2 linked regions of the Ciceribacter thiooxidans genome follow. The protein of the gene in region 1 interacts with the protein of each later gene in a pairwise test. Links are inferred from orthologs where the notes say so. Each region holds a gene or a part of one and is shown on either strand. Other genes may lie near its edges.

Region 1 (4,751 bases):
ATCGTCGAAAATTCGAAGACCGGCGAGAAGAGCGAGCAGGCGTCCACCCGGCCGATACCCTCCAGCTCACCGGCGATCAGCTCGACTTCGCCCGCGGGAAGGAAGGCACGCACCGTCGTGCCGTTTGCCGCCGGCGGGCTTTCCGTTCCGGGCAGATCGACCGCGAGCAGGTTCATGAACCACGGCGTGACGACGACACCGAAGGCGCGGCCGCCCCAGGGACGGAAGCCGCAGCTTGCGACGCCGAGCGCGGCATTGCAGATCGGCACGTCGGCCATCGCCGTCTCGGCGATCGCGCGGTAACGTACCTCCAGCCGCCGCGCGATCTCGGCCGCCTGCATCTCCGCGGTCTGCCGGTCCGCTTCAGCGTCCATCGCCGAGCCTCATAAACTTTTCCTGCGGGGCATCGCAGTTCGGGCAGCGCCAGTCCGGCGGCAGGTCGGCAAAGGCCGTCCCGATGTCGATCTGCCAGACGGGATCGCCTTCGGCCGGATCGTAGACATGCCAGCAGATCCCGCATTCCATGCGGTCGGCAGCGTCCATCGTCTCGCGCTTGCCGAAATTCTCGAAGCCGCTCATTTGAAATAAGCCTCCTCGATCTCCCTGAGGCGGCTTTCGGAATCGCGAAAATCCTCCTCCGCGGCGATCGCGACGGAAGGCGTCCCGCCGATTTCCAGCGTATCGAGGATGATCGTGTCCATGGCGTTGTAGAACTGCACCGACCATACATGGCGGACACCGGTCGCAAGAATCCGGCAGGTGCCGTAGCCACGGGACGTCAACTGCACCGGACCGGGGCCGAGCGTATCCTGCAGGAAGCCCATGTCGTCCGGGCTCATCGGCAACAGCGAGAAGGTGATCGTGTGAGACGGATCACCCTCGCCATAGGCCGCGACGCGCTCGCCGATTTCGTGCAGGACGGGCATGACGTTCATGGCGCCGGCCGGCGGCTCGCCGACGGCAAGGACCGTCGGCAGCGCGGACGGCGCTTCGCGGACGGCGGCCGGGATCGCGGCAACCTCGATGTAGTCGGCAAGGAGAACTCCGTCCGTACTCGTGAAGCGGATGCGCCAGACGCCGGCCATCACCGCTTCCTGGATCTGTGCAAGGACGCCGTTCCGCAACGCGACGACGCCAGCAACCTCACCCTCGCCTAAGGTCTGCGAGATGAGCTCGCGGTCGTCCTCGGGAAAATCGGTGATGTCGAAGAGCGTCCCCGGCTCGTCGGCCTTCTGGACCGCCAGCGCATCGGCGATCTTCGGCAACAGTTCCGCAGTCCTCCGGCAGCGGCGGATCATCTCCTCCGCACTCGCGGTCGCGAGATAGTTCAGCCTGCGGGTGGCCGTCGGCGGCTCCGCGTCGATCGGCATGACGGTCATTGCCGCATCCTCGCCCTCCGGGGCGACCCAAAACCCGGCCTTCATGCCCTTGCTCCCTTACCTGAATAGTTGATTTCCACCTTCGGCCCCGTGGATGGCTGCAGGCCCGGCGCGCCGGGCAACAGCCAGCGGCCGATCTCCTCGATATATTCCGACCAGTCGCGGATACACGGCAGCACGCCGAGTACCGCGTCGCCACGCGTGACCACGAGGCTCGGCATCATCACGACGTGGAAACGGGCCTTCAGCTTCTCTTCGGCATGACGGGCGACCACCCCACCCTTGAGCCGCCCCTGAAAACTCTGCAGGATCTCCGGCATCACCACCGCGACGTCGTTGCTCTCGCTGCGCTGCGCCGGATCACCGGTGAAAAACAACAGGCTATGCTCGGGCTCGGACGCCTCCTTCGCGAGGAAGGCGTCAATTGAGGTGTCATCTATGACGGGTAGTTTCATCCGCTCGCTCAAGGCGCGGACCAGAAATGACGGCATTCACTCCTCCCATACCGGCGTGACCGAAGGTCTCCGCCCTATACGGAGCAAAGCCCGTGCCAGTTGGCAGAAAAGTCACATTCCATTGAAATGAAAGCGATATTTCCAGTCCGGCATACACGGAAAATGACAATGGCGGAAACTTTCTTTCCGCCATTGTCATTTTACTTTCCATTTACCCGGCCTGAGGTCACCGCAGGTGTTCGGGCAATTCCGGTTCGCGCGAAATCAGGTCTTCGAAAAGCGCCTCGAAGGGACGCCCGCCGACCGCCTCCGAAAGGCCGGTGAGCGCGTTGTCGATCGCACTCGCCTCCTCCGCTCCGAGCGCCCGGATTGCCGAACCGAGATGGGTCAGCAGGTAGGTGCCGGGCTCCTGGGTACCGACAAGCATTAATGAGACGCGATACCGCTCACCGTGGCGCTCGCACAGCGCCTCGAATTCGCCTGCCTCGACGACCCGCATGGGAATTCCGATGCACATCCGCCTTCTCCGACACTGTGTTCCGCGACGCCGGAAAGCCCCCAGCCCCCGGTTGGAACATTTTTCGATCCGTCAGCCAGCCAGCAACGCTAGGCCCGCGACGGCAACGAGGCCGCCCGCTGCCCGCCGCAGCATCCCTTCGGCGTTACCGAAGCGCGCCATGCCGAGACCGAGGCCCACGGCATGCAGAAGACCGGTTGCGAGCACGAAGCCGGCAACATAGCTCCACTGGTTTGCCATGGCCGGCAATTCGACCCCATGGGCTTGGCCATGGAACAGGGCACAAGCGCCGACGAAGGCCGCGGCGAGCGGCGTCGGCACCCGGACATTCAGGAGGACGACAAGACCGATCGCAGCGACCGAGGCGGCAATCAGCGTCTCCACCATCGGCAAGGCAATGCCGGTGATGCCGAGGAGTCCGCCAGCGACCATCACGCCCATGAAGGAGAGCGGAACGAGGTATCGCGCCCGCCCGCCTAGGCTCGCGGCCCAGAGGCCGACGCCGATCATCGCCAGCATGTGGTCGAGCCCGGTGAAGGGATGCGAGAACCCGGCCTCGAGTCCGTGACTGTGAAGTCCGACGCCGGTGTGTGCCTCGGCGGTCGCGGGAAGCGCCGCCAGCACGAACAGCGCAAGTGTACGAAATCTCTTCATTGTCGTTCCCCTAGAGGTTGGCGCCGGCAGCGCGCGCGGTGCGCCGCTCGTAGCTGTCGAAATCGATGTCGTTTTCCAGGAGCGGCGGCACCGTCGCCCCCTCGGGACGCCGCGTCACCGCGACACCCCAGCGTCCGAGAATATCCGCCGCCAGTTCGACGGCTGCGGGTATCACCGCTGCGACCGGGCCGGTCAGCGGACCGCCCCAGTCTTCGAGGTCCACCGGCTGGCAGCCGATCAGCGCGAGCCGCTCGGGATACCGCCCCATCAGATCGGCGGCACTCAGCACCTCCTGAAAGCCGGTCTGGTGCAGGCTCATCTTCTTGGCGCCGGTGAATTTCGGCACCTCGTCGTCCTCCACCAGCTTCAGCGTCGCAGGTTCCAGGCCGTAGTCGATCGCGTCGAAGACGATCAGCCTGTCGTGCTCATTGACGAACTGGACGAGATAGAGCCCCTGCGTGCCGCCATCGAGCACGGTGACGTTCTCCGGCACCTCGAAGACCCTGTGAAAGGCCTCCACCGCCCGGACGCCGAAGCCCTCGTCCGCCCAAAGGATGTTGCCGATCCCGAGAACGAGGATCCTCGGCGTGGTCGTCGCGACCGCTTCCGCCATTCAGTCCTCCCTGTCCTTGAACATGCGCTCACCGGAAATCATCGAGGAGATGATGCTCTGGCGGCTCATGATGTCCTCGCGGACGGCCACGTAGATATGGACCATCACGAAGAGCAGGATCACCCACATGCCGAGATGGTGCCAGGTGTGCAGGTCCTGGCTGTTCGGGAAGATCGAGAACACCCAGCCGAACAGCGCATATTCCCAACTGTCACGCCCGGCCCCTTCGCTATAGAGGGCGAACCCGGTCACCACCATGAAGACGAGCGGCAGCGTAAAGGCGAGGAACATCGTGAACTGTGCCAGCGGATTGTGGCCGACATACTTCTTCGGCTTGGAGGTGAGGAAAGTGTACCACTTCACCTCATGCCACCATTCCTTCCAGTACTGCCCCTTCCAGAAGGGCACGTAGAAAATCTGCCGGGCGTGCACGTTTCCGACGAAAGCCCAGTAGATCCTGAGAAGCAGGAAGACCGCGAGCACCTGCCCGGCGGCGAAATGGGCAAAGCGGATGTAGCCCATCAGGAAGTCTGCACTCGCCTCCCCCGGCACAGCCGGGAGAGGTGAACCGATGAAATAACCCGTCAGCGCCAGCGTGAAGATCGCGAAAGCGTTGACCCAGTGCCAGATGCGGACCGGCGCCTCATAGACATAGACGCTCTGGCGCTCCACGGCGGCTTCGCCGTGGGAGTCTGAGGCGGTGAGGGATTCGTGCATGGTCATTGCCGGTCCTCCTCACCGCACCTGAACCTTTGCCATTTCCTGACCGTCCGGGCTCATCACATGCGTGGAGCATGCGAGGCACGGATCGAAGGAATGGATGGTTCTGAGGATTTCGAGCGGCTGGGCCGGATCGGACATCGGCGTGTCCATCAGTGAGGCTTCGAACGCACCGATATTGCCCTGCGGGTCGCGCGGGCTGCCGTTCCAGGTGGTCGGCACGACGCACTGGTAGTTCTCGATCTTGCCGTCCTTGATCTTGATCCAGTGGGCGAGTGCACCGCGCGGAGCCTCGGTGAAACCGACGCCCTTCACTTCCGAAGGCCAGGTTTCCGGCTTCCACTTGTCGACGAACGCCGTCGCGCTGTCCCCGTTCTTGATATTGGCGATCAGCTTGTTCTGGAAATGCCGCA
Region 2 (5,345 bases), 900 kb from region 1 along the record:
CTTTCTTCCGTCGCCTCGACCTCGTGCGCGGCCTTCTCATAGACGGCAAGCTCGGTGATGAAGCGCAGGATCGAGCCGACATCGTCCGGTGTCGCAGTGCGGATGGTGAAGCTGGTCATGGAAATTCCGGGGTCCAGACAGAGCTGCAGGCCGTTTCCGGCCTGCGACATGTTACGAGACTAAGGGGGAACGCGCCACTATTGGAAGGGCATCCACCAGGAAGAAGTCTGGCGGGCGGCCTTGGCCTCCTTCTTGCGGCGCTTTTCCTTCTTGAGTTCCGGCTCGCCGAGGTCGTCGAGGTTCGACGCCGAGGCGACCTGGCGGTACTCGGTCGGCGGATCGGAGAGGAAGCGGCGCTGGTCGAGATAGGCGCCCTTCTGCAGCTGGCGGGCTTCGCGGAAGGCGGCCCACTTCTGGGTTTCGGTCATCGTGCCGGCGGTACCGTAGCCGGCGAGCAGCGGCGAGCGGTAACGCGGATTGTCCTTGTTGGCATCCGCCTCGGCGACGAGGCGCTCACGCGCATCTTCCGGCGATTCCAGCCATTCGGGATTTTCCTTGCTGGCGAGCGACTGCTGCGGCGCGGCAAGCGTGTTCCTGGCGGTTTCCGGCGGCATGACGAGCGCAGGACGCGGATTGTACTTGGTGCCGGCGTTCTTGTTCGGGTTCGACCCGATCGACACCGCCGACCCGACGTCGTCGACGAGCTGTTCCATCGCCGTCTTGTCGGTGCCGTATGTCGGGCTGCCGACGCAACCCGTCAGGCTCAGGCAAACCGCAATGATGCCCGTCGCCCCAGCGCCCACTCTGAACACATCTGCCGCTTTCATAAACGCCCTTCCAGCCTCACCGGCACAGTCTAGCCGGCCGAGAATACCCAATCAACCTTCGCCTGAACGATGATTTCGGCCAATTTCAGGCAGGTTTTACCGGATGACAGGCAAAAGCGCAAATCACCCGGTAACTTTTGCTTAACGCAGCGCAGCAAGCTCGCGCAGGGCGGCGGCATCACGCGCAGAGACGTCCGGGTAGTCCTGATCGGACCCGACATCCTTCGTTATGCGCCAGGAACGGGCGCACTTGCGGCCTTCGGTGACCTTCGGCTCGACCGAGACCTTGCCGACTTCCGGCAAGCGGAAGGCGTCTGCCGGTCCCTCGTCTGCAACGACCGTAATATCCGACGTGATGCAGATTTCGGCGAAGTCCTGGCCTTCGAGCGCCTGGAAGAGCGCCGGATCACCGACATGGACGACCGGAGCCGCTTCGAGCGAGGAGCCGATCCGCTTGTCCTTGCGCTCGATTTCGAGCGCGCCGGTGACGACGGTGCGAACCTGCCGGATCTTGCTCCACTTCTCGTCGAGTGCCGGGTTCAGCCATTCGGCCGGGATTTCCGGAAACTGTTCGAGATGCACCGACGCCGCCTGCGGATTGCGCGACAGCCAGGCTTCCTCGGTGGTGAAGGGCAGCATCGGCGCCATCCAGACAACGAGGCAGTCGAACAGCTTGCGGATGACCGCGAGCGATGCGCGTCGGCGCAGCGAGGACGGCGCGTCGCAATAGAGCGCATCCTTGCGGACGTCGAAGTAGAAGGCCGACAGTTCGATGTTGGAGAAGTCGATCAGCGAACGGGTGATCTTCTTGAAGTCGAAGGCGTCGTAGCCCTCGCGCACCACCTTGTCGAGCTCGGCGAGGCGATGGAGCATCAGCTTTTCGAGTTCCGGCATGTCGGCATAGGCGATCTCCTCACCCTTGTCGTGGGCGAGCGTGCCGAGCATCCAGCGGATGGTGTTCCTGAGCTTGCGATAGGCGTCGATATTGGTCTGGATGATCGACTTGCCGAGGCGCTGGTCTTCCCAGTAGTCGGTCGTCATGACCCAGAGGCGCAGGATGTCGGCGCCCGATTCCTTCATCACGTCCTGCGGGAAGACCTGGTTGCCGAGCGACTTCGACATCTTGCGGCCGTCTTCCGCCATGGTGAAGCCATGGGTGATGACAGCGTTATAGGGCGCGCGGCCGCGCGTGCCGCAGCTCTCGAGCAGGGACGAATGGAACCAGCCGCGGTGCTGGTCGGAACCTTCGAGATAGACGTCGGCCGGCCATTTCAGATCCGGGCGGTCCTCCAGCGTGAAGGCGTGGGTGCAACCGGAGTCGAACCAGACATCGAGGATGTCCGTGACCTGGTTCCAGATGTCCGGATTGTGGGCATTGCCGAGGAAGCGCTCCTTGGCACCCGGCGCGAACCAGGCATCGGCACCTTCCTTCTCGAAGGCGTCGAGGATGCGGGCGTTGACCTCGTCGTCAACCAGCACGTTCCCGTCCTTGTCGGCGAAGACGCAGATCGGCACGCCCCAGGCGCGCTGGCGCGACAGCACCCAGTCGGGACGCTGCTCGATCATGCCGCGCAGGCGGTTCTGGCCCATGGCCGGAACGAAGCGGGTCTCGTCAATGGCCTCCAGTGCGCGCGAGCGCAGCGTCGAGCCGTCGCCGAGGTCCTTGTCCATGTAGACGAACCATTGCGGTGTGTTGCGGAAGATGACCGGCTTCTTGGAGCGCCAGGAATGCGGATAGTCGTGCTTGATGCGGCCGCGGGCGAAGAGGTGGTTCGCCGCGATCAGCGCCTCGATGACGCGCTTGTTGGCGTCGCCCTTCTTGCCGTTGTCGTCCATGACGCGGGCAGCACCGCCCTCGGCCGAGGGACCGAAGCCGGGAGCTTCGTCGGTGTAGTAGCCGTCATCACCGACCGTGAACGGGATCTTCGTCGAGATGCCGCGGGCTTCGAGCGCACGCACGTTGTCCATCCAGGCGTCAAAGTCCTCGCGGCCGTGGGACGGCGCGGTGTGTACGAAACCGGTACCGGCATCGTCGGTGACGTGATCGCCGTCGAGGAGCGGAACCGGGAAGGTATAGCCCAAGGCTTCGAGCGGATGGGCGCAGATGAGAGTCGAGAGTTCATCACCTTCGACGTCACGGACGAGCTTGAGCGTCACCTTGGCCTTGGCGGCGCATTCCTCGGCGAGGCGCGTCGCGAAGATGAGCTTTTCGCCGGGCTGCGGTCCGAAGTCGTTCTGCGCCGCCGTCACCTCGTAGAGACCATAGGGGAAGCGCGAGGAGAACGAGATCGCGCGGTTGCCCGGGATGGTCCAGGGCGTGGTGGTCCAGATGACGACGAAGGTGTGGAGAAGGTCGCCCGACCGTTCGCCGGCATGCTGCACGGGGAACTTGACCCAGATCGTGTCGCTCTCGACCTCGTGATACTCGACTTCCGCTTCCGCAAGCGCCGTGCGCTCGACGACCGACCACATGACCGGCTTCGAACCGCGGTAGAGCTGGCCGGACGTGGCAAACTTCAGAAGCTCGCCGGCGATGCGGGCTTCCGCGTGGAAGTTCATCGTCGTGTAGGGGTTCTCGAAGTCGCCCTCGATGCCGAGCCGCTTGAACTCGCCGGACTGCACGCCGATCCACTTTTCGGCATAGGCGCGGCATTCCTTACGGAATTCGATCATCGCCGAGGGCTGCTTGAGGTCGGGCTTTTCCTTGCCCTTGGCGCGGTAGTTCTCTTCCTCGATCTTCCATTCGATCGGCAGGCCGTGGCAGTCCCAGCCCGGAACGTAGTTGGCGTCATAGCCGCGCATCTGGAAGGAGCGGGTGATGACGTCCTTCAGGATCTTGTTGAGCGCGTGGCCGATGTGGATGTTGCCGTTGGCATAGGGCGGGCCGTCGTGGAGGACGAATTTCTCGCGGCCGGCGGCGGAGGCGCGCAGCTTCTTGTAGAGGCCCATTTCCTCCCAGCGTGCCACCATTTCCGGCTCCTTCTGCGGCAGGCCTGCGCGCATCGGGAATTCGGTCTGGGGAAGGTAGAGGGTCGAGGAATAGTCTTGCTTTACTGCGGTATCGGTCATGATCTTGCCATCGAGAGATGCGCCGGCAAAGGGCGGCGCCAAGTTCCTGGAAAAGGCGGAAACGAAAAAGGCGCTTTTGCAAGCGCCGAAAACCCGGACCCTCCGGCAGCTTTCAAAGCGCGCGGAAGGCCGGGCCAATAATTCGAAGGGACATGGTCAGCCGTACCCTGGTCATGGGGCGCTGTTTAAGCGTTTTTACCGAGAAAAGGAAGAGGCCCGCCGCGGCAAATGCTTCATGCTGGCCGTTCGGCGAGCGTGAAGACCTTCATGTCGAGGAGACGGCGCGCAATCAGCATGCCGGCAACCATGGCCACGAGGAAGACGTAGGCTTCCCGATGGCCGAGGCCGAGCGCCGGAATGGAGCCGCCGGGGCAAAAACCGGCAATCCCCCAGCCGATGCCGAAGAGGAGCGAGCCGCCGATCAGCCGCCCGTCGATACGGCCGCGGGCGGGAATATGGAAGCGCGCATCGAAGACCGGCTTTTTGCGCCGGCGCTGCAGGAGCGCATAGCCGGGCGCGGTGACCAGCAGGGCTCCGGCCATGACGAAGGCGAGGCTCGGGTCCCAGGTGCCGGCGAGATCGAAGAAGTTCATGACCTTGGACGGATCGGCCATGCCGGAAAGCACGATGCCGAGGCCGAAAACGGCGCCGATGAGGAGCGCGGCAAAGTATTTCATGGCGAACATCCTCAGAATACGTGGCGGAGCAGGAAGACGGTGACGAAGGCCGCGGCCATGAAGCTTATCGTCGCGGCGATCGAGCGCGGCGACAGCCTTGCCAGCCCGCAGACGCCGTGGCCGGAGGTGCAGCCGGAGCCGAAGGTGACGCCGAGACCCGTGACCACGCCGCCGACGACGAGGGTGGTGAGCGAAAGCGGCGCCGAGAAGCTCACCGTATGACCGGTCGCCTGCAGGAGCGCCGGGGCACCGATCGCACCGGCAAGGAAGGCGGCCCGCCAGCCCCAGTCGGCGGCAAGCGGCGGGAAGACACCGATGACGATCGCCGACATGCCGGCGATCCGCCCCCAGAACGCCATCAGCAGCACGGCAGCAAGGCCGATCAGCAGGCCTCCGGCAAAGGAGAGGAAGGGGGTGAATTCGGTCATGCAATCGGTCCTGCGAGGCTGGCGGCGAGAATTACCGGACTCTATCGGCCGCGGCGGCCATGATATAGAAATTTCCTTATATTTCCGCCATTCAGGCGGAAACGCTTTTGCGGCTTCCGGGCAAAGCGCGGAAAAGAAGCGATTTCAGAACGCGATCCTGCGGTCGAGTGCGCTGATCGGCTGGACGCCGGCAAGCAGCGCCCGCGCCTCCTCCTCGTCGCGGCGGATCTGCGCGACCAGCGGTTCGAGACCGGCGAACTTCAGTTCGTCGCGCAGGCGCCCGAAGAAGGAGACGGCGCAGACCTCGCCATAGAGATCGGCGGAGAAATCGAAGACGAAGGTTT

What was found.
Region 2: the proteins of H4I97_RS08655 (region 1) and ileS interact in binary tests that used the Escherichia coli proteins (3 or more experiments, as listed by UniProt). The link is inferred for Ciceribacter thiooxidans from one-to-one orthologs.

Annotation. Positions count from the first base shown.
Region 1 is NZ_CP059896.1:1,811,688-1,816,438, forward strand. Bases 1,818-4,751 are described here. They hold H4I97_RS08655 (HyaD/HybD family hydrogenase maturation endopeptidase), read right to left. Parts: upstream 3,619-4,751; coding sequence 3,016-3,618; downstream 1,818-3,015. Other genes in these bases: H4I97_RS08640 (thioredoxin domain-containing protein), read right to left, coding at 1,818-1,870; hypC (HypC/HybG/HupF family hydrogenase formation chaperone), read right to left, coding at 2,061-2,351; H4I97_RS08650 (HupE/UreJ family protein), read right to left, coding at 2,424-3,005; cybH (Ni/Fe-hydrogenase, b-type cytochrome subunit), read right to left, coding at 3,619-4,341; H4I97_RS08665 (nickel-dependent hydrogenase large subunit), read right to left, coding at 4,354-4,751. Also shown: [NiFe]-hydrogenase assembly chaperone HybE, read right to left, coding at 1-374; H4I97_RS08630 (rubredoxin), read right to left, coding at 364-579; H4I97_RS08635 (hydrogenase expression/formation protein), read right to left, coding at 576-1,424; more of H4I97_RS08640, read right to left, coding at 1,421-1,817.
Region 2 is NZ_CP059896.1:2,709,617-2,714,961, forward strand. What follows is about bases 769-4,296. They hold ileS (isoleucine--tRNA ligase), read right to left. Parts: upstream 3,897-4,296; coding sequence 969-3,896; downstream 769-968. Other genes in these bases: H4I97_RS13260 (hypothetical protein), read right to left, coding at 769-827; H4I97_RS13270 (hypothetical protein), read left to right, coding at 3,895-4,155; H4I97_RS13275 (YeeE/YedE family protein), read right to left, coding at 4,130-4,296. Also shown: H4I97_RS13255 (GNAT family N-acetyltransferase), read right to left, coding at 1-119; more of H4I97_RS13260, read right to left, coding at 198-768; more of H4I97_RS13275, read right to left, coding at 4,297-4,573; H4I97_RS13280 (YeeE/YedE family protein), read right to left, coding at 4,585-5,001; H4I97_RS13285 (bifunctional riboflavin kinase/FAD synthetase), read right to left, coding at 5,146-5,345. UniProt on the Escherichia coli protein: Catalyzes the attachment of isoleucine to tRNA(Ile). As IleRS can inadvertently accommodate and process structurally similar amino acids such as valine, to avoid such errors it has two additional distinct tRNA(Ile)-dependent editing activities.